Regions from separate parts of the Streptomyces laurentii genome, predicted to be linked through region 1. Evidence: riboswitches for the same ligand, from Rfam matches in the RefSeq annotation. Region 1 holds a riboswitch; the other holds the start of a gene.

What was found. Region 1 has a riboswitch for ZMP and ZTP ahead of ABZ693_RS05320 (bifunctional 5,10-methylenetetrahydrofolate dehydrogenase/5,10-methenyltetrahydrofolate cyclohydrolase). Riboswitches for the same ligand answer to the same signal wherever they lie in the genome.
Region 2: another riboswitch for ZMP and ZTP. It lies ahead of glyA (serine hydroxymethyltransferase); the one in region 1 lies ahead of ABZ693_RS05320 (bifunctional 5,10-methylenetetrahydrofolate dehydrogenase/5,10-methenyltetrahydrofolate cyclohydrolase).

The regions. Positions count from the first base shown of each region.
Region 1 covers NZ_JBEYHT010000005.1:159,351-169,773, reverse strand. The annotation lists gene ABZ693_RS05345 (non-ribosomal peptide synthetase) at 1-389, shown strand, start outside; gene ABZ693_RS05340 (cytochrome P450) at 515-1,693, shown strand; gene ABZ693_RS05335 (MbtH family protein) at 1,811-2,011, shown strand; gene ABZ693_RS05330 (MFS transporter) at 2,008-3,222, shown strand; gene ABZ693_RS05325 (GAF domain-containing protein) at 3,436-4,827, opposite strand; ZMP/ZTP riboswitch at 4,984-5,097, shown strand; gene ABZ693_RS05320 (bifunctional 5,10-methylenetetrahydrofolate dehydrogenase/5,10-methenyltetrahydrofolate cyclohydrolase) at 5,127-5,984, shown strand; gene ABZ693_RS05315 (hypothetical protein) at 6,352-7,131, shown strand; partial or broken gene ABZ693_RS05310 (TetR/AcrR family transcriptional regulator) at 7,270-7,848, opposite strand; gene ABZ693_RS05305 (class I SAM-dependent methyltransferase) at 8,038-8,886, shown strand; gene ABZ693_RS05300 (SWF or SNF family helicase) at 8,933-10,351, opposite strand; gene ABZ693_RS05295 (SCO1167/SCO6262 family helicase) at 10,348-10,423, opposite strand, start outside.
Region 2 covers NZ_JBEYHT010000003.1:214,868-225,290, forward strand. The annotation lists gene ABZ693_RS03580 (serine/threonine kinase C-terminal domain-containing protein) at 1-127, shown strand, start outside; gene ABZ693_RS03585 (isocitrate lyase/PEP mutase family protein) at 149-961, opposite strand; gene ABZ693_RS03590 (carboxymuconolactone decarboxylase family protein) at 958-1,506, opposite strand; gene pdxR (MocR-like pyridoxine biosynthesis transcription factor PdxR) at 1,554-3,020, shown strand; gene ABZ693_RS03600 (dienelactone hydrolase family protein) at 3,050-3,958, opposite strand; gene ABZ693_RS03605 (GlxA family transcriptional regulator) at 4,055-5,059, shown strand; gene ABZ693_RS03610 (hypothetical protein) at 5,233-5,526, shown strand; gene ABZ693_RS03615 (glutathionylspermidine synthase family protein) at 5,533-6,723, shown strand; gene rocD (ornithine--oxo-acid transaminase) at 6,856-8,064, opposite strand; ZMP/ZTP riboswitch at 8,175-8,264, shown strand; gene glyA (serine hydroxymethyltransferase) at 8,352-9,623, shown strand; gene trpS (tryptophan--tRNA ligase) at 9,795-10,423, shown strand, end outside.

The DNA.
Region 1 (10,423 bases):
AGAACGTCCCGGTGCGCGCCCTCGTGCACGACGGCGTCGTCGGTGACGGCAACGCGCTGCCGATGCGCGTGATGCTCAACCTCCTGGGCGTGCCGAGCAAGACCCTGGCCCTGGACGGCCTTCAGGTGGGACCGCTCGATGTCCGGGTCGGTGACGAGACACCACTGCCCGAGCTGGTCGCCGCGATCGAGCCGCACAACCTCGATCTCTACCTCGTCGCCCGCGAGGTCGAGGGGGAACTGCGCGGCCTGTGGGTCTACAACCCGGACTACCTCACGCCGCAGGTCATGGGCGCGCTGGTCAACCAGTGGCCGCGAGTTCTCGAACTCGTCGCCGGCAACCCGCACATGACCGTCTCGCAGCTGCGCGACCGAGTCCGCGCCCACTGACCCCGGACCCCCGGGCCGGCGGCATCAGCCGCCGCCCGGACCACCGGCACCAGCCGCCGCCCGGACCACCGGCACCAGCTCCCGCCCCGGCCATCGGCCACGACTCAAGGAAGCCCGACCAGACGATGAACGCCATCACCAACGGACTGCCGACCCAACGCGAACACCCCTTCGACCCACCTGCGGCGCTACGCGAACAAGGCCCCATCGGCCGCATGACCTTCCCCGACGGACACGACGGCTGGATCGTCACCGGCTACCGCCAGGCCCGCTGGATCCTGTCCGACAAACGCTTCAGCTCGGCCCCCGGCCACAAGCACCTGGCCTTCCCCTCGGACCGCCCCTCCGACCTGGAATCCGAGATCCCGGGCCTGTTCGAACACATGGACCCGCCGGACCACACCCGCTTCCGCCGCTGCCTGGCCGGCCAGTTCACCGTGCGCCGCATGCGCCTGCTCGCCGAGCGGATCGAGGAGATCACCGCCCACTACGCCGACGAGATGCTGCGCAAAGGACCGACCGCCGACCTCGTCAGCGACTACGCCGTACCGGTGTCCTCACAGGTCATCTGCGAACTGCTCGGCGTCCCCGTAGCCGACCGGGAACGTTTTATCGGCGACTCGGAGGACCTGCTGCGCCTCGACGTCGACCCGCGGCAGGCCCAGGCATCACTCGACGACCTCATCGGCCTCACCAGCGAACTCCTCCTGCACAAGCAGGCCGCACCACAAGACGACGTACTCAGCGTCCTGGTCACCGCGGACGACATCTCCTTCGAGGAGGCCGTCGGAGCCTCCCTTCTCCTCCTGGTCGCCGGCCACGAGACCACGGCCAACATGCTCTCCCTGGGCACGTACGCCCTGCTGAACAACCCCGAGCAGCTGGCCCTCCTGCGCGCGGACCAGACACTGATGGAGAAAACGGTCGAAGAACTGCTGCGCTTCCTCACCATCGTCCACGTCGGTGTGCAGCGCAGCCCCACCGAAGACATCGAGATCGACGGCATCACCCTGCACAAGGGCGACACCGTTCTCATCCACCTGCCCAGAGCCAACCGCGACCCCGAGCAGTACCCCGACCCCGACCACCTCGACATCACCCGGGGCACCCACAACCACCTCACCTTCAGCCACGGCATCCACCAGTGCCTCGGCCAGCAACTCGCCCGCCTGGAACTGAAGATCGGCTACACCGCCCTGCTGCACCGCTTCCCCCACCTGCGACTCGCCGCGAGCGAGCATCAGATCCCGATGCGCTCCGACATGACCGTCTACGGCGTGCACGCACTCCCGGTGACCTGGTGACCCGGTGATCGCCACGCGGACACGGCGAGATCCCCCACCGCGCCGCGACGGTCAACGGAGCCCCACGGCTTCACACACCCGCGCAAGCCAAGCGGCACCAAGGCAGGGAGAGGAACGATGACGCACCCGTTCGACGACCCCAGCGGCTACCGGGTCCTCATCAACAGCCTGGAACAGCACAGCGTGTGGCCGAGCGGCATCCGTGTGCCCGCCGGATGGTCCCCGGTGTTCGGCCCGGACAGCCGACAGGCATGCCACCACTACGTCGAATCCCGCTGGAGCGACATGCGCCCCGCCACCGTGCGGACCGCCCGGTGACCACCACCGCACAACAGGGCCCCTCCCCCCTGCGGAGCCTGCCGTTCCACAGGGTGCTCGGCGCGGAGTTCATCTCCTCCATCGGCTCCCAGATGACCACCCTCGCCCTCCCCTGGTTCGTATTGATGACCAGTGGCTCACCGGCACGCATGGGACTGGTATTCCTCGTCCAGATCCTGCCGGTGCCACTGCTGAGCATGCCCGCCGGACTGGTCGTCGCCCGCTTCGGCGCCCGCCGCGTCACGATCATCGGCGACCTGTGCAGCGCGGCCCTGATCGCGACGGTACCGGCGCTGTACTCCATGGACATGCTGCCGTTGTGGGCACTGCTGATCATCGTGGCCCTGCTCGGCTGCGTCGCATCCAGCTACCTGCCCGCACAACGCATGCTCCTCACCGACACCATCGGCTCCGACGAAAGCCTCGTCACCGCGGGCAACGCCCTGTTCGAGACGGCGACCTCCACCGCCCGCCTCATCGGACCGGCGGTCGCCGGCCTCCTGATCGCCCGATTCGGCGCGCTCAACGTCCTGTGGGCGGACGCCGTGTCCTTCGTCGTCTCCGCCGCCCTGCTGACCGGCCTGCCCCGCACCGCTCCGGCCCCACACCCACCGGCCGCCCACAACATGACGGAGGGAGCCCGCTACCTGGTCCGCGACCCGGTGCTGCGCGTCATGGCCCTGGCCACCCTCGGCTACGGCGCCCTGATGCCGGTCGTCATGCTCGCACTGCCCGTCCTGGCCAAGAACCGCTACGACTCCGATCCCCACGTCGCCGGCTGGCTCCTGGCGGCCTGGGGCGGCGGCACCGCCCTGGGCACCATCCTGGTCGCCTGGCTGGCCCGCCGGATCTCCCCCCGGCGACTGGCCGCGGCGGGCGGAGCGGGCGCCGCGGTCGTGCTGTGGCTGCTGCCCTGGGACCAACCGGTCACCACGCTCGCCCTGACCGTCGCCACAAGCTGCATGTTCCTGCCCGCGGTCACCGCACCCGCCGTCACGATGATGATGCTGCGGCCACCAGAACACCTGCGACCCCACGTCGTTCCCGTGTTCGGCGGCGTCGTCTTCCTCGCGAGCCCCCTCGCCTACGGCACGGCCGGCCTGCTGTTCGAGCACCTGGCAGTCGGCACGGTACTCACCGCCGTGGCCGTGGGAGCGAGCCTGTGCGCGCTCCCGCTACTCAAACTCGGCCTGTCACCCGACCGCTCCTGACAGCGACGACCACCCACCACGACACCGGGCCCGCACGAGTCCGTCCGCCGCCGTCCGCGGACTGCTGTGTGGCCCGGGGGCTGGTTCCGGCCGGGCTCGGGTTCTCGAAGTACCGTCCACCCGCCGGAGCGACGTACTCGCCGCCGATCCAGTGGTCGTACCGGGTCGCGAACGACATCAGCGAACCCTCGGTACCGGGCGCGGCGTAACGGGTCATGACCGTGGCCCCCCTCGGACCGCGCCGTCCGCCCCTGGCCGGCGGTCGGTGCCGAGTGCGCGCGAGACCACGTTGCGGACCCGTCGCAGCCCGAGTGTGTCGGCGGTGAGTTCGGCGTCGAGCGCCGCCAGCCGGGCGCGTGCGGCCGGGGCCTCGGTGGCCGGTACGGTCGAGGCCAGCGCCCGCCACACCGTGATGTCGTCCTCGCCCCACGCGCTGTACGCCCAGTCCGCGAGCAGCGCCGGATCGGCCCGGTCCACCACGGCCGCGCGCAGCCGGCCGGTGAGCCGTTCCCGCAGGCGCACGACCCCCGGCGCGCGGGAGGACGGCAGCAGCGGACCCGGGTATCCGCCGAGCGCCGCCGAGACGGCTCCGGCGGCCAGCCGCCGGTCCACCGCGTCGAAGTCCGCGTCGACCGGCTGTGCCAGCCGGTACGGCCGGGAGGCCAGCAACTCCGGTCCGAGCAGGGCCCGGAGCCGGGACAACTCAGCCCGCAGCGTGACCGGGGTGACCGACTCGTCCTCGTACAGCAGCGTGAGGAGTTCTTCGCCCGCCACACCCTCCGGGCGCCGCGCGAGCACCACCAGGATCTCGCTGTGCCGACGGCTCAACCGCAGCCGCCGCCCCGGCACTTCGAGCAGGGCCTCGTCACGGCCGAGCGCGGTGAGCCGGAGCCGGTCGGCGGCCGGCGCGGGGGAGACCAGGGCGAGCTGTGATTCGGCGGCGCGCGCCACCGCCTGCACGAACGCCAGGCTGTGCGGATGCGCGAGACCGTCCCCGCCGGTGATGTCCACCGCCCCCAACACCCGTCCGCTGTACGGATCGTGGACCGGTGCCGCCGCGCACGTCCACGCCTGCACCGGCCGTCGGAAGTGCTCCGCGGCGCACACCTGTACGGGCCGGTCGACGGCGAGCGCCGTCCCCGGGGCGTTCGTCCCGGCCACCGCCTCCGACCAGCGCGCCCCGGCCACGAAGTTCATGCCGCGCGCCTTGCGCAGCGTCCCCGGATGACCCTCGACCCACAGCATCCGGCCCGTCGCGTCGCACACCGCGATCAGATGCTCGCCGTCCCGGGCGTACGCGCCCATCAGCTCGCGGATCACCGGCATCGCCGCCGCCAGCGGGTGCCCTGCCCGGAGCCCGGCCAGTTCCTCCTCGTCCAGCTCGATCCGGGCGGCGCCGTCCGGGCTGACCCGGGCCCGCGCCGAACGCCGCCAGGAGTCGGCGACCAGCGGCCGTACGGGGGGCGAGCCCGGCGGCGCTCCCAGGGCGCCGCCCGCCGAAGAGCCCCCACCGCCACGGGGGCCGGCGCCGGAACCGTCACCGGCGCCGCCCGTGCTCGTGAACGTCTCGTGCGCCCGCCGCACCCCTGTCCACGCGTCGCTCAACTCGTCCTCCCCGGTGGGGTCGTCCGTCGCGTCGAGGTCATCGTGCGGGCGCCCACGGCCCGTCGACAAGCGCCCGGACGGGTCGTCCTGCGCGCCCCGCGCCGGCTCCGGGGCCGCCCGGGCGGGCGAGGGCCGCGAGCCCGTCACGTAGAGTGGGGTCCGGGCCGTGACTGGCGCTTGAGGTGGATCACCACCGGGGAGCGGCCCGGCGAACGCGCGCACGCACCCCGTGCCGCCACCGCCCCGTTGCCGTGCGCCTGGGCCGACCACCGTTTCGCGACGACGCCCAGGAGTGGCCCATGTCCACCAGCACCGCACGCCTCATGGACGGCACCGCGCTCGCCCGCCGCACGGTCGAGGAGACCGCAGCGCGTGCCGCAGAGATCACCCGCCGTACCGGCGTCACGCCCTGCCTGGCCACCGTCCTCGTCGGTGCCGACCCGGCCTCCGTCACGTACGTGAAGATGAAGCAGAACCGCTGTGCGAAGGCCGGCATCCGGTCGAAGCACGTCGAACTGCCGGCCGAGACCACCACCGAGGAACTCGTCGCCGCGATCACCGCGCTCTCCGCGGACCCCGACGTGCACGGCATCCTGCTCCAGCACCCGGTCGGCCCGCACATCGACGAGCGCGCCGCCTTCGAGGCCATCGCCCCGGAGAAGGACGTCGACGGCGTCACCATGGCCTCCTTCGCCGCCATGGGCTTCGGCCTGCCCGGCTTCGTGTCCTGCACTCCCGGCGGCATCATGCGCCTGCTCGACGCCTACGACGTCGAGCTCAGCGGCAAGCGGGCCGTGGTCGTCGGCCGCAGCGCCATCCTCGGCAAGCCGGCCGGCCTGCTGCTCCTCGGCCGCGACGCCACCGTCACCTACTGCCACTCGCGCACCGTCGACCTGTCCGCCGCCGTCCGCGAGGCGGACATCCTGGTGGCCGCGGTGGGCAAGCCGCAGTTCATCAAGGGCGAGGACATCAAGCCGGGCGCCGTCGTCATCGACGCCGGCTACAACCCCGGCAACGTCGGCGACGTCGACTTCGACAGCGCCGCCGAACGTGCCTCCCTCATCACCCCCGTGCCCGGCGGCGTCGGCCCGATGACCATCGCCGTCCTGCTCGCGCAGACCGTCGACGCGGCCGAGCGTCAGCTCGCGGCGCGGTAGACGGCCGGCCGTGCGGCGCCCGCAGGGTACGCGGTCGGTCTTGGGACGGCCGACCCAAGCCCAGGGCCGGTCGCACCACGTTCGGGGCCGGCCGGTCCAAGCCCAGGGCCGGCCCGATCCAGGACCGCCGTGCGGGGCGCGTGAGTTCCCTGCGGGCCACGGGCCCCGGACGGATCGCGGATCCCCTGTGGATCTTGGGTCTCGTACGGGCCGCGACTTGGTCACGGTTGCGTACAGGCGGGCCCCAGGAGGCCGGGATCGCTCGCCATGCGGGCGTCGGCGGGCGAACCTGAATCCCATGCTCCACCCGCCGACGGACACCCCGTCCCGACATGCCCGGCCCTCAGGACGCCCGGGTGTCGTCGCTTTGCCGGTCGCCACCGCGCTGGCCGCCGTCCTGGTGCTGTTCGTGACCCTCACCGCGCGCGGGGGCACGGCCGACGACACGCGCCGCACCGCGCCGCCCGTACCGTCCGCGACACGCGATCCGTACGGCACCCCGAGCCCGGACGACGGGCGCGACACGCCCGGCGGGCACGGCACGGACGGAGGGCGCGGCGCGCTCGACCAGACTGCCGCGCCTCGCCCGGGAAGCACCTCGGCCGGCCCGTCCGCTCGGCGTTCCGCGGCGCGGGGGGAGAGCCCGTCGCCCCGCACGCCGCGCACCGGGCCGGGCCCCGGAGGCACGCCCCAAGCGCCCGCGAGCAAGGCCGCCCCCACCGCGCCGGCGAAGCCCCCCGGCGCCCGGTGGACGGCCGCCTCCGCGACCCGGCCGGCGCGCCCGAAGGGTCAGGCCCGCCCCGCGCCGTACGACGTGCTGCGGGTCGGCGACTGCTTCGACATCGACCGCGCCGCGCCCGGCACCGTCGTGCGCCGTGCCTGCGACACGCCGCACGACGCCCAGGCCGTGGCCCGGATGCCCCTCCGGGGCCGGTACGCCGACGACGCGGCGGTACGGGAGGCGGCGGCCGGCCTGTGCCGGGCACCGTTGCGTGCCGAGGCCGCCGAACAGCCCGTCGGCACTCGCTGGGCCACCTTCGTCCAGTACCCGTACCGCACCAGCTACTTGCTCGGCGCCGACCGGATCGTCTGCAGCCTCGCCGTCCCGTCCGGCTCGGGGCGCAAGATCACCGCGCCGCTGCGCTGACGGGGCGTCCGGTCAGGCAGGCGACGCGGCCGGGGCGTCCGGCTCGGCCACCCCGCCCCGCGTGACACCGGCCGCGTGCTCCGCCGTGGGCTCCGGCACGGATTCCGGCGGAGACCCCGGCATGGCCCCCGGCGGGGGTCCGACCAGCGCGGCCACCAGACGGCGCAGGGCGGGCCGGGGATCCGGCGCGTCCGGCCACGCCGTCATGAGGAGATGGTGGGCGGTGCCGACGACGGCGAGGGCGACGGTGGCCGGATCGACGCCGGCCGCGATCCGGCCGCGCTCCCGCTCGGCCTCCAGATAGCGGACGATCGCGTCCTGAACCGCGTCGAAGGCGGGTGCCCCGTCCGCCAGCGCCGCGCGGATCAGGGGCGTGACGGCGGGGCGGGTCAGCGCGAGCCCCGTCACGGCCGCGCCGCCGGACTCGAACAGCGCGAGGGCGACCGTGTCCAGGTTCCCCGCCACCGTGCCCTCCCCGACGCGCCCGGTCAGCGCCCGCGCCCGTGCCGCCGTCCGCGCGAACCGGTCCAGGCAGAGTTCGGCGATGAACGCGTCGAGGCCCGCGAAGTGCGCGTGCAGGAGCCCCTTGGCGCAGCCCGCCTCGGTGGTGACGGAGCGGCTGGTGAGCGCACCAGGGCCGTTCCGTTCCACGATGCGTTCGGCCGCCGCGAACAGTCGCTCGCGTACGTCCGGGGTCGCCACTCCGCGCGGTGCCATGGCCGCCTCTCCTTCTGCCGTTCCGGGCGGTCGCGTGCTCCGGGCGCGCGCGACCGGCCTCTCAGCTCTGCCGGGCGCCTCACCTGGGACGCGACTCCCCCCGATCGTAAGGGGATTGCAGGTATGGGCGCATGCCCATACTGTTTGGGCGTTCGCCCATTCTCTGTTGTCGTCCGTCAGGAGACACTCATGTCCGAGATCGTCAACAGCGCCCAGGCGCAGGCATGGAACGGCCCCGAGGGTGCTCACTGGGCCCGCCACCAGGACCGGTGGAACGCCGTGAACGGCGGATTCGACGAGCCGCTGCTCGACGCCGCCGGCGTCACCGCCGCGCACCGCACCCTCGACATCGGCTGCGGTTCCGGCCAGACCACCCTCCTCGCCGCCCGTCGCGCTCCACAGGGGCTCGCCCAGGGCCTCGACCTATCCGGCCCCATGCTGGCCGAGGCCCGCGCCCGTGCCGTACGCGAAGGCATCGCCAACGTCTCCTTCACCCAAGGCGACGCGCAGGCACATCCGTTCGAGCCCGGCGGATTCGACGCGGCCATCAGCCGCTACGGGGTGATGTTCTTCGCCGACCCCGCGGCGGCCTTCGGCAACATCGGCCGCGCCCTGCGCCCCGGCGGCCGGCTCGCCTTCGTCTGTCCGACCGAACCGGCGCTCAACGGCTGGGTGGTGGCCCTGGCTGCACTGCGCGGCATCCTCCCGCTCGGCGACTTCGACCGCCCGGGACGGCCCGGGATGTTCTCCCTGGCGGCACCCGACCACGTCCGTGCCGTCCTCGGCGCGGCCGGATACACCGATGTCGCCGTCGAGCGGGTGACGGCGGACGGGAACTGGGGCCAAGGCACCGAGGACGCTGCGGACTTCCTGCTGTCGTCCGGACCCGGCCGGCACCTCATGGGCCAGGTCGCGCCGGCCGAGCAGGCCCGGGCCCGGCGCGTGCTCGTCGACCACCTGCGGGACCACGAGGCGGCGGACGACGGCACGGTGCGGCTGCGCAGCACGTCCTGGCTGGTCACGGCGACCGCCGCCTGAACACGGCGTGGCCGCCGCCGGGGCGGTCGCCCCGGCGGCGGGACGGCTACCGCAGCGCCGTCGCCAGGGCCGCCGCCGGATCGTGCGCGGCCGGCCCGGCCGGAATCCAGCGGCCGTCCTCCTCGCGGTACGGCCACCAGCGGCCGTCCTCGCCGAGGCGGAGCTGTCCGTCCCCGCCCACGACCGTCCACCGGGCCGGGTCCGACCCGCGCAGGACGGGACGGTCGTCCGCGTCCCAGGCCGCCGCCAGCCGGACCTCGGCGCGGCGCAGCGCCTCGGTGTCCGGCGCCCACCGCCCCTCCAGGACCGCGAGAGCGGCCGCACCGCCGAACCCCCAGGCGTGTACGGCCAGTTCGAGCTCCTCGCGGGTGCGGCCCGAGCCGTCGGCGAGCCGCGCCGTGATCCAGGTGGCCGGGGCGCCGGCGGCCAGCCGTACCGCGTCCTGACCAACCGTCAGTTCCGGCTCGGTGAACGCCGACGAGGCCCCGGACAGCAACCGGTGCGCCCGCGCCGCCGCGTCCGTCACCAGGAACTCCAGAGCCGCCGGGTCGACGTCCGGACCCGGATCGGACTCCGTGTCGAGAGACGGCGGCTCGCCGGGCGCGGCGGCCGGAACCGGGGGAGCGGGCAGCGGTGGCAGGATGTCCCGCGCCGCGAACGCCTCCGCGGCCGAGACCCCGGCCGTACCCCGAGCCGCCCCGGATTCCGGCGCCTCGGCCGCACCGGCCCCGTCCGGCCGTACCCCCGCGGTCTCCCCGCCGGCCGCCTCCGCCGCCCGCGCCGTGCTCCGCTCCTGCAGCGCAGCGATCAGCGCCCGCTCCCCGCGCCCGCGCAACAGCAGCAGGACGAACGGGTCCTCGTCGAGCAGCCGCGCCACCTGGTAGCAGAGCGCCGCTGTGTGCGGGCAGTGATCCCAGGCTTCACAGGTGCACTGGGGCTCCAAGTCGCCGATGCCCGGCAGTAGTTCGAGCCCGGCCGCCGCCGCGTCCTCGACCAGGTGCGGTGGCAGTTCGCGATCGAGCAGCGCCGCGATGTGCCCGGCGCTGTCCACCGCGAGGTCGACCAGCCGGTCCCACGCCTCTCCGGAGAGTTCCTGGACCAGCACGTCACCGCGGTGCGCCGTGCCGTCCCGGTCCCGCACCACCGCCGTGATCCGTCCTGGTCGCACCGACACCGCGCCCACCACCCCGGCCCGGGCGTACCGCCGGCCGGCCTTCAGCTGCTGTCCGTCGAGCGCCGTGTCCTCCAGGGCCCGCAGCCAGGCCCGGCCCCACCAGGTGCGGGCGAAACCCGCGCCGTGTACGGGCGGCAGGGCGGCGAAGATCCGCTCGCTGTCGGCCTTGTCGGCCCTGTCACCCCTGTCGTTGCGGCCGCCGATCCCGCGGCCCCGCCCCTCGCCGTTCTCGTACGCGTCCTCGTCGGCCTCGCCGCCGGGACCTTCGTACGTGTCCCCGTACGCGTTCATCGTCCGTCCTCCCCGCGCAGCCGCACCAGCTCGGCCAGCTCCGCGTCCGTCAGCTCCGTCAGCGCCGCCTCC
Region 2 (10,423 bases), on a different contig from region 1:
CCGGGCCTTCGTCGGCGACGACGCGGTGCGCCGCATCGTGCTCGTCGGCGGGCCGGACACCGACTGGCCCAAGCAGCGGGAGATCCTCGACACGGCCCTGAGGTACTTCAAGCCCACCACCTCGTGACCCCGGGCCGTCCTCTCGCGCCTACGCGGCCGTCCCCGCGTCGGCGGCCAGCCCGCGGGCCAGCTCGCCGAGACCCGCCAGGGAGCGGTGGAGCAGCCCCGGGCCGAAGGTGATCCGGGTCGCCCCGAGGCGTCCCAGCTCGGCGAACGACGGATCGCCGGGCAGGGGGAGGAAGTTGAGCGGTCCCTCGACGCCCGCCTCGCGCAGCCGGGGCAGAGCGGCGGCCGGCGCCTTGATCGGGTAGACGCAGTCCGCGCCCGCCGCCGCGTACAGCCGGGCGCGCTCGGCGGCTTCGGCGACCCTGCCGCTGCCGCTGCCGCTGCCGCTGCCGTGGAGGTACGTGTCCACGCGCGCGTTGATCACGAGCGCCGGGCCGGCCTCCTCCCGTACCTCCGCGAGCCAGTCGGCCTGCTCGCGCGGATCGCGCAGGACCCGCCCCGGGGCGGTGTCCTCCAGGTTCACGCCGACCGCGCCGGCCTCCAGGACCCGCGCGACCAACTCCTTGGCGGACAGGCCGTATCCGGCCTCGACGTCGGCCGTGACCGGTACGGACACGGCGCGGGCGATCCGCGCCACGGCCGCGAACATCTCGTCCGGCGGAGTCTGCCCGTCCGCGTAGCCCAGCACCGCCGCGATGCCCGCGCTCGGCGTCGCCAGGGCCGGGAACCCGGCCTCCTCGAACGCGCGCGCCGAGAACGCGTCCCACGGCCCCGGCAGGACCAGCGGGCGGTCGGCGGGCCGGTCGTGGTGCAGGGCCCGGAGCGTGGCGGCCGCCGTCCCCGCCGTCGCGGCCGCCGTCGACGTGGCCGTCGCGGCCGTCGGGTCCGTGCTCACCGCTGGGCCGCGCGGGGCTTGTGGTGGCCCGGCACCATACGGGTCGTCACGGCGATCCGGTTCCAGGCGTTGATGGTCGTGATCGCGCCGATGACATGCGCCAGTTCGGTCTCGTCGAAGTGGCGGGCGGCCTCCGCGTACACCTCGTCGGGCACGAACCCGTCGGTGAGGACGGTGACGGCCTCGGTCAGCGCGAGGGCGGCCAGTTCGCGCTCGGTGTAGAAGTGCCGCGCCTCCTGCCAGGCGGACAGCTGGATGATCCGCTGCGTGGTCTCGCCCGCCGCCAGTGCCTCCTTGCTGTGCATGTCCACGCAGAACGCGCAGTGGTTGATCTGCGAGGCGCGGATCTTGATCAGCTCGTAGAGGGTGGGGTCGAGGTGCTTCGCGTTGGCGCGCTCCAGGCCCACCATGGCCTGGTAGAAGTCGGGGTGCAGCTGGACGAACGCCAGCCGGGCCTTGTGCTCGGGCGCGTACGCGGGCTGCTCGGTCCCCTGGGTGTCCCCGGCGTCGGCGGGGAGCGCGGTGTTCGGTGCGGTGGTCGTCATGCCGACCACCGTAGGACGCGGAAGGACCCCCGGTATGGTCCATTCTCATGGCAAACGAGTGGGCCACTTTCGGCTCCGATCTTCATCTGGACCTCACCGGCCGCGGCCGCCGCAAGGCCCTCATGGACGCCCTGCGGGAGGCCGTGCGCAGCGGACGTCTGACGGCCGGGACCCGGCTGCCGTCCTCCCGCTCCCTCGCCGCCGACCTCGGCATGGCCCGCAACACCGTCGCCGACGCGTACGCCGAACTGACCGCCGAGGGCTGGCTCACCGCCCGGCAGGGCTCCGGCACCCGGGTGGCCCCGCGGTCCGACCCGCGCGCGGAGCCGCGCCGCCGGGCCGCCGTCCCGCCCCGCCCGCTGCCGCCCGCCGGGGCGACGCCCGGTGTGCACGCCTACGATCTGCCGCCCGGCCTCCGGATGGCCGGCGTGCCCGCCTACGACCTGCTGGCCGGCCGCCCGGACGTCGCGTCCTTCCCGCGCGGCGACTGGCTCAAGGCCGCCCGCAAGGCGCTGACGGCGGCGCCCAACGACGCCTTCGGGTACGGCGATCCGCGCGGCCGGATCGAACTGCGCACCGCGCTCGCCGAGTACCTGGCCCGCGCCCGGGGCGTGCACGCGCGCCCGGACCGGATCGTCGTCTGCTCGGGCTTCGTGCACGGACTCCAGCTGATGGGGCGGGTGTTGCACGAGCGCGGGGTACGGGCGGTGGGCGTCGACTCCTTCGGCCTCCGCGTCCACCGGGACCTGCTCGTCCGGCAGGGGTTGCGCGTCCCGGCCGTCGGCCTCGACGAACAGGGCACCCGGACCGAGGAGTTGAGGGGCATGGGCGGGATCGGCGCGGTCCTGATGACCCCGGCGCACCAGTTCCCGCTCGGCGGCGCGCTCACCCCGGCCCGGCGGGCGGCGGCCGTCGACTGGGCGCGGTCGGCGGGCGGGCTGATCCTGGAGGACGACTACGACGGGGAGTTCCGGTACGACCGCCAACCCGTGGGCGCCCTGCAGGGACTCGACCCCGAGCGGGTCGTCTACTTCGGCACCGCCAGCAAGTCCCTCGCGCCGGGCCTGCGGCTCGCCTGGATGGTGCTGCCGGAGCACCTCGCCGACGAAGTGGCGGCGGCCAAAGGGGACATCGACTGGGTGTCCGGCTCCACCGAGCAGCTCACCTTCGCGGAGTTCCTCGCCTCGGGCGCGTACGACCGCCATGTCCGGGCCATGCGGCTGCGCTACCGCCGCCGCCGCGACCAGCTGGTGGCCGCGGTCGCCGCGCACGCGCCCGGCATCCGGGTGCGCGGCATCGCGGCCGGACTGCACGCCGTCCTCGAACTCCCGCCGGGCACCGAGCAGTCCACGCTCCGCACCGCCGCCGCCCACGGCGTCGCCCTGCTCGGCGTCGCCCGCTTCCGGCACCCGGACGCGCCGCCGGTGGCCGACGGCGTGGTCGTCGGCTACGGCACCCCGCCGGACAGCGCCTGGTCGGGGGCGCTGGAGGCGCTCATGCGGGTGCTGCCCTGAGGGGCAACACCCTCTGTCTTCATCAGTGTTCAGGAATCCGGGCGCAGCCGCGCGGCCAGATGGGCCAGGATCTCGTCCCGCGCCCGCACCGTCGGATGCCCCGCCTCGTCGACGAGGTGCGCGGTGACGACGCTGTGCGGGGTGCCGACCAGCTCGGCGAAGAACGGCGGCGGGGCCGGGTTCGCCGCGCCGTCCGGCAGCACCCGCCCGTCGAACGCGTCGCCGAGCAGCGCCCGGTAGGCCGCGAACCGCTGCCCCGTGCACCAGCGGTCGCCCTCGAAGCGGTACGCGAGGACCGTGAGCCCGCTCCGCTCGGCCCGCTCGCGCAGCGCCCGCGCGTCGTCCTCGCCGAGTTCCAGGCCGCCGGGGTCGTCGAGCGGCAGCGACGGATGGTTGACGACGGGTGCGACGACCGCCGGGTCGACGGCCATGGTGAGCGCGAAGTTGCCGGTGAAGCACAGCCCGATCGCGCCGACCCCCGGCCCGCCGCACTCGGCGTGCGCCCGCCGGGCCAGCCCGCGCAGCCAGGACGCGACGGGGCTGGTCCCGCCGCCCCCGAAGGCGCGGAACTCGGCGCTGACGCAGGCCCGGCGCATGACCTTCCGGCCGCCCTCGACGGTGGGCCACGCGCCGTCCGTCCCGAAGAGGGAGGGCACGTACACGGTGAAGCCCGCGTCCCGCACCCACCGCGCGAGCCGCAGCACGTCCGGGCTGATGCCGGGCATCTCCGGCATCAGCACGACGCCCGGCCCGGCCCCGGCCACGTACACCGTCTTCACCACCCCGTCGACGTCGACGCGACGGCGGCCGAAGTCGTCGATCGGGTCGTTCTTCGCGTCGGCCTCGGCCGTCGCGTCGGCCTCGTTCTTCGCGTCGGCCTCGTTCTTCGCGTCGGCCTCGTCCGTCGCGTCGGCCTCGTCCTTCGGATCAGCGTTCATGGGGCCAGCGTGGACCGGCCGGCCGGGGCCGGGGGAGAGGCCGGACCGCCAGGTGTACGGGTAATCTCGCCACGCTGTCGGGGGAGGGAGCGGGCCGTGGGGAAGCCGGAGTCGGAGCACACAGGGGGCGCGGACGCGCTGCGCGTCGCCGTCCTCGCCTACCCGGGCTGTTTCGCCTCCGAGGTCTTCGGCGTACCCGACCTGCTGACCATGGCCGCGCACGTCGCGGGGCCCGGCGCCCCCGGCTACCGGGTCTCGGTCGTCTCGCCGCGCCGCCGCGTCCTCGCCTCGGGCGGTACGGCCCTGGACGTGACCCCGCCGCGCCGCGACGTCGACGTCCTCGTCGTCCCCGGTTTCGCGCTCCTTCCCGGCGCCGACCTGGACGCGCGGCTCGCGCCGCTCGCCCCCGAGATCGACGCCGTCCGTACGTACGCCGCCGAGGGCACCGCCGTCGTCTCCCTCTGCGTCGGCGCCTTCCTGCTCGCCGAAGCCGGCCTGCTGCGCGGCCGGCGCGCCACCACGGCCTGGCTGTTCGCCGCCGACCTGGCCCGCCGCTGCCCGGAGGCCGACGTCCGCGCCGAGGACCTGGTCGTCACCGACACCGGGGTGACGACGACCGCCGCCTTCAGCGCCATGTACGATTTCGCGCTCGACCTGATCCGGCGGCACAGCGGCGCCCGGGTGGCGCGGACGACGGCACGGATCGCGCTCGTCGACGACGCGCGCGACGCGCAGACCCCGTACGTCGACCCGGAGTTGCTGCCCCGGCCCGGCAGCGCGTTCGCGCAGCGGGTCATGCGCCGGCTCGACCAGGACCTCGCCGCCCGGTACGACCTGACGGCGCTGGCCGCCGCCTTCGGGGTGAGCGCCCGGACGCTGCTGCGGCGCTTCGCGGACGAGACGGGGCACAGCCCGCTCGCCCATCTCCAGGCCGCCCGCGTCCGCCGTGCCCGGCACCTCCTGGAGACCACCGACCGGACCGTCGCCGCCGTCGCCGCGGCGGTCGGCTACCGCGACCCCGGCACCTTCGCCGCCCTCTTCGCCCGGCACACCGGCCGCCGCCCCGCCGCGTACCGCGCGGCCTTCCGCCGTACGGACTGACACGCCCTCCCGAGGCCCAGACCGGCGTACACCGTACGAAAGGGCAGCCCGTGCCGTACGAAAGGCGGCCCCGCGAACGGACCGGACGCCCCGGGCATGGGCGGCGGGCTGTGGCGGGCCTACACTGTGCGATCGCAACCACGCGACGGGAACGGGGAAGGGGACGCGTCATCATGCGCAGACTCAGGTCGAGCACGGTGGTACTCGGCGGGGTGGGCCTCCTCGCGGCGACGCTCACGGCGTGCGGTTCGGAGCCCGACGAACGGTGCATCGACCCCGTCACGTACAAGGAGCTCCCCGACTACAAGTGCCATGACGGCAACGGCAGCAGCTCCAGCGGCAGTTCCAGCACCGGCCGTTACTACTACGGCGGCTCGGTCCGCAGCGGCAAGGTCAGCGGCGGCAGCTTCGACAAGTCGGCGGTCTCCAGCGGCGGCTTCGGCGGCCACTCCTCCTCCGGCGGCTGATCCCGCATGCGGCGCCACACCATCGAGCCCCGCCCCGACTGGCAGCGGACGGTCGAGGAGCAGGGCCTGATCTACCCCCTGACCCGGTACCCCGACAACTCGCTGCGCCCCTACTGGGACGAGAGCGCGTACTACTCCTTCAGCCTGCCCGAGGTGGAGGCGCTGGAGGAGGTCGTCGAGGAACTGCACGCCATGTGCCTGGGGGCGGCGGCGCACATCGTCGAGAAGGATCGTTTCGCCGAGCTCGGCATCACCGATCCCCGGATCGTCGCCCGGGTCGCCGAGTCCTGGCACCGCCGGGCCGAACTCCCGTCCCTCTACGGCCGGTTCGATCTGCACTACGACGGCACGGGCCCGGCCAAGATGCTGGAGTACAACGCCGACACCCCCACCTCCCTGGTGGAGGCCGCGAGCCCGCAGTGGTTCTGGATGGAGGAACGGTTCCCCGGTGCCGACCAGTGGAACTCCCTCCACGAACGGCTCGTCGACGCCTGGCGCCGGCAGGCCCATCTGCTGCCGCCCGGCAGCCCGGTGCACTTCGCCCACTCCGACGCCGACGAGCTCGGCGAGGACCTGATGACCGTCGCGTACCTGCGCGAGACCGCCCAGCAGGCCGGCCTCGACACCGAGGCGCTGTCGGTCGAACGGATCGGCTGGGACCGGATCACCGGACGGTTCGTCGACGACCGGCTCCGCTTCCTCCGCGCCTGCTTCAAGCTCTACCCGTGGGAGTGGCTGACCACGGACACCTTCGGGCCGCACGTCCTCGACACCCTCGACAACGGCGGCGGCACCGGCAGCACCCTCTGGATCGAACCGGCCTGGAAGATGCTGCTCTCCAACAAGGCGCTCCTGGCGATCCTCTGGGAACTCCACCCCGGCCACCCGAACTTGCTCCCCGCCTACCTCGACGGGCCGCGCGAACTCGCCACCACCACCGGATGGGCGGCGAAGCCGCTGCTCGGCCGCGAGGGCGAGGGCGTCACCCTGCACGAGCCGGGCAGCGTGTCCACGCCCGCCGTACGGGACGAACGCCTCTGCTACCAGGAGCTGGCCCCGCTGCCCGACTTCGACGGCAACCGGGTCGTGCTCGGCGCGTGGACCGTCGGCGACGAGGCGGCGGGACTCGGCATCCGGGAGTCGTCGGGCCCGGTCACGGACGGGTACGCCCGCTTCATCCCGCACGTCATCCTCTGAGCGGACCTCTGACCGGCCTGTCCTGACCTGTCCTGACCTGTCCTGACCTGGTCTGGTCTGGCCTGGCCTGGCCGGACAGGCCGGCCCGGGCCGAGGCCCGGACCCGCCCGTCAGCGGTGTGCCGCCGGCCCGTCAGCCTTCCGACAGCACCGCCCGCAGCTGCTCCAGCCCCCAGTCCAGGTCCTCCTTGGTGATCACCAGCGGCGGCGCGATCCGGATCGTCGACCCGTGCGTGTCCTTCACCAGGACGCGCCGCGCCATCAGCCGCTCCGAGATCTCCCGGCCCGTGCCGTGCGACGGCACGATGTCCACGCCGGCCCACAGCCCGCGCCCGCGTACCGTCTCCACGGCCCCGCCGCCCACGAGCATCCCCAGCTCCGCGTGCAGATGCTCGCCCAGCTCCGTCGCCCGCTGCTGGTACTCGCCCGTCCGCAGCATCGCGATCACCTCCAGGGCCACCGCGCACGCCAGCGGATTGCCGCCGAACGTCGACCCGTGCTCACCCGGCCGGAACACCCCGAGCACGTCCCGGTCCGCGACCACCGCCGACACCGGCACCACGCCGCCGCCCAGCGCCTTGCCCAGGATGTACACGTCCGGCACCACGCCCTCGTGCTCGCACGCGAACGTCCGCCCCGTACGGCCCAGACCCGACTGGATCTCGTCGGCCATGAACAGCACGTTCCGCCGGGCCGTCAGCTCCCGCACCCCGCGCAGATACCCGTCCGGCGGCACGAGCACCCCGGCCTCGCCCTGGATCGGCTCGATCAGCACCGCCACCGTGTTCTCGGTGACCGCCGCCTCCATGGCGGTCAGGTCCCCGTACGGCACGATCTCGAAGCCCGGCGTGTACGGGCCGTAGTGGTCGCGCGCCTCGTGGTCCGTGGAGAAGCTGACGATCGTCGTCGTCCGGCCGTGGAAGTTGTTCGCCGCCACCACGATCTTCGCGTGCCCGTCCGGCACGCCCTTCACCTCGTACCCCCACTTGCGGGCGGTCTTCACGGCGGTCTCCACCGCCTCCGCGCCCGTGTTCATCGGCAGCACCATGTCCTTGCCGCACAGCTCCGCGAGCTGCCCGCAGAACTCCGCGAACCGGTCGTGCTGGAACGCGCGCGACGTCAGCGTCACCCGCTCCAGCTGCGCCTTCGCCGCGTCCAGCAGCCGGCGGTTGCCGTGCCCGAAGTTGAGCGCCGAATACCCGGCGAGCATGTCCAGGTACCGGCGTCCCTCGACATCGGTCATCCAGGCCCCCTCGGCGGAGGCGACGACCACGGGCAGGGGGTGGTAGTTGTGCGCGCTGTGCGCGTCCGCGGCAGCGAGCTCGTCTTGCGTCCTCGACACGGGATCTCCGATCGTCCTGCGGCCAGGGGCGGGTGTGGCACCCCGTTCTTATCGTCGCTCGGATGCGGGACGAAGAAACCTGCGCGCCGCGTCGCGCCCGATACCCTGGACGCACGCACGGCGACTGGCGTACGGGGAACCGACCCCGGGGGAGCCGCGCGGGGCAGACACACGGGATGCCGCCCGCCTGGGCATCACGGGACACCGACCGGTCCCGTGCCCTCGCCGCTCGCCGGCACCAGGCCGCACCCGGGACCGCAGCCCGCCTCCCACAGGAGCGAACCGCCATGAGCAACGCCGCCACCCACCATCCCGCACTCGCCGCCGCGGACCCGGAGATCGCCGCCCTCGTCGGCGCCGAGGAACGCCTCCAGGCCGAGACCCTGCGTCTCATCCCCAGCGAGAACTACGTCTCCGCCGCCGTCCTCGAAGCCTCTGGCACGGTCCTGCAGAACAAGTACAGCGAGGGCTACCCCGGCCGCCGCTACTACGAGGGCCAGCAGAACATCGACCAGGTCGAGACCCTCGCCGTCGAACGCGCCAAGACCCTCTTCGGCGCCGACCACGCCAACGTCCAGCCCTACTCCGGCTCCCCGGCCAACCTCGCCGTCTACCTCGCCTTCGCGAAGCCCGGCGACACCGTCATGGGCATGGCGCTGCCCATGGGCGGCCACCTCACCCACGGCTGGGGCGTGTCCGCGACCGGTACGTGGTTCCGGGGCGTCCAGTACGGCGTACGGCAGGACACCGGGCTCGTCGACTTCGACGAGGTCCGCGACCTCGCCCTCGCCGAACGCCCCAAGCTCATCTTCTGCGGCGGCACCGCGCTGCCCCGCACCATCGACTTCGCCGCGTACGCCGGGATCGCCCGCGAGGCCGGCGCCGTCCTCGTCGCCGACATCGCCCACATCGCGGGCCTCATCGCGGGCGGCGCGCACCCGTCGCCGGTGCCGCACGCCGACGTCATCTCCACCACCACCCACAAGACCCTGCGCGGCCCGCGCGGCGCGATGCTCATGAGCCGGGCCGAGCACGCCAAGGCCATCGACAAGGCGGTCTTCCCCGGCCTCCAGGGCGGCCCCCACAACCAGACCACCGCCGCCATCGCCGTCGCCCTCCACGAGGCCTCCGGCCCGGCCTTCCGCGACTACGCCCACGCCGTCGTCGCCAACGCCCGCGCCCTCGCCGACGCGCTCCTCGCGCGCGGCTTCGACCTGGTCTCCGGCGGCACCGACAACCACCTGATCCTCATGGACCTCACGGCCAAGGAGGTCCCCGGGAAGATCGCGGCCAAGGCCCTGGACCGGGCGGGCATCGTCGTCAACTACAACACCGTCCCGTACGACCCCCGCAGGCCCTTCGACCCCTCCGGCATCCGTATCGGCACCCCCTCCCTCACCTCCCGCGGCCTCGACGACACGCATATGCCGCTCGTCGCCGACTGGATCACCCGGGGTGTCGCGGCGGCGGGCCGGGGCGACGAGGACGCGCTGAAGGTCATCCGGTCGGAGGTCGCCGAACTGATGGCGGCCTTCCCGGCCCCGGGCCTGCCGCTGTAAGGCCTGCCGCCGCGGAGGAAGGGGTGGGGGCGGGCCACGGCCGGCCCCCACCGCCCGCCCGGTGGCCCCGTCCCCTCCGTCGTTTCCTCCGCCGCGGGGCTTCCGGGCGACCGGGGACCGGCTTCGCTCCCCCGTCCGGAATCGGGGTCCATACCTGAGACAATGAGTGGCATGGCCTCTGAACGTCTCCGTGTGCTCTCCGGAATCCAGCCCACCGCAGGCTCGTTCCACCTCGGCAACTACCTCGGTGCGGTGCGTCAGTGGGTCGCGCTGCAGGAGTCCCACGACGCCTTCTACATGGTGGTGGACCTGCACGCGATCACGGTCCCGCAGGACCCCGCCGAGCTGCGCGCCAACACCCGGCTCGCCACCGCCCAGCTGCTGGCCGCCGGTGTCGACCCCGACCGCAGCGCGCTCTTCGTCCAGAGCCACGTGGCCGAGCACGCCCAGCTGGCGTGGGTCATGAACTGCCTCACCGGTTTCGGCGAGGCCTCCCGCATGACCCAGTTCAAGGACAAGTCCGCCCGCCAGGGCGCCGACCGCACCACCGTCGGCCTCTTCACGTACCCGGTCCTCCAGGTCGCGGACATCCTGCTCTACCAGGCGCACCAGGTCCCGGTCGGCGAGGACCAGCGCCAGCACATCGAGCTGACGCGCGACATCGGCGAGCGCTTCAACACGCGCTTCGGCGACACCTTCACGATCCCTGAGCCGTACATCCTCAAGGAGACCGCGAAGATCTACGACCTGCAGGACCCGACGATCAAGATGAGCAAGTCGGCCTCCAGCCCCAAGGGCCT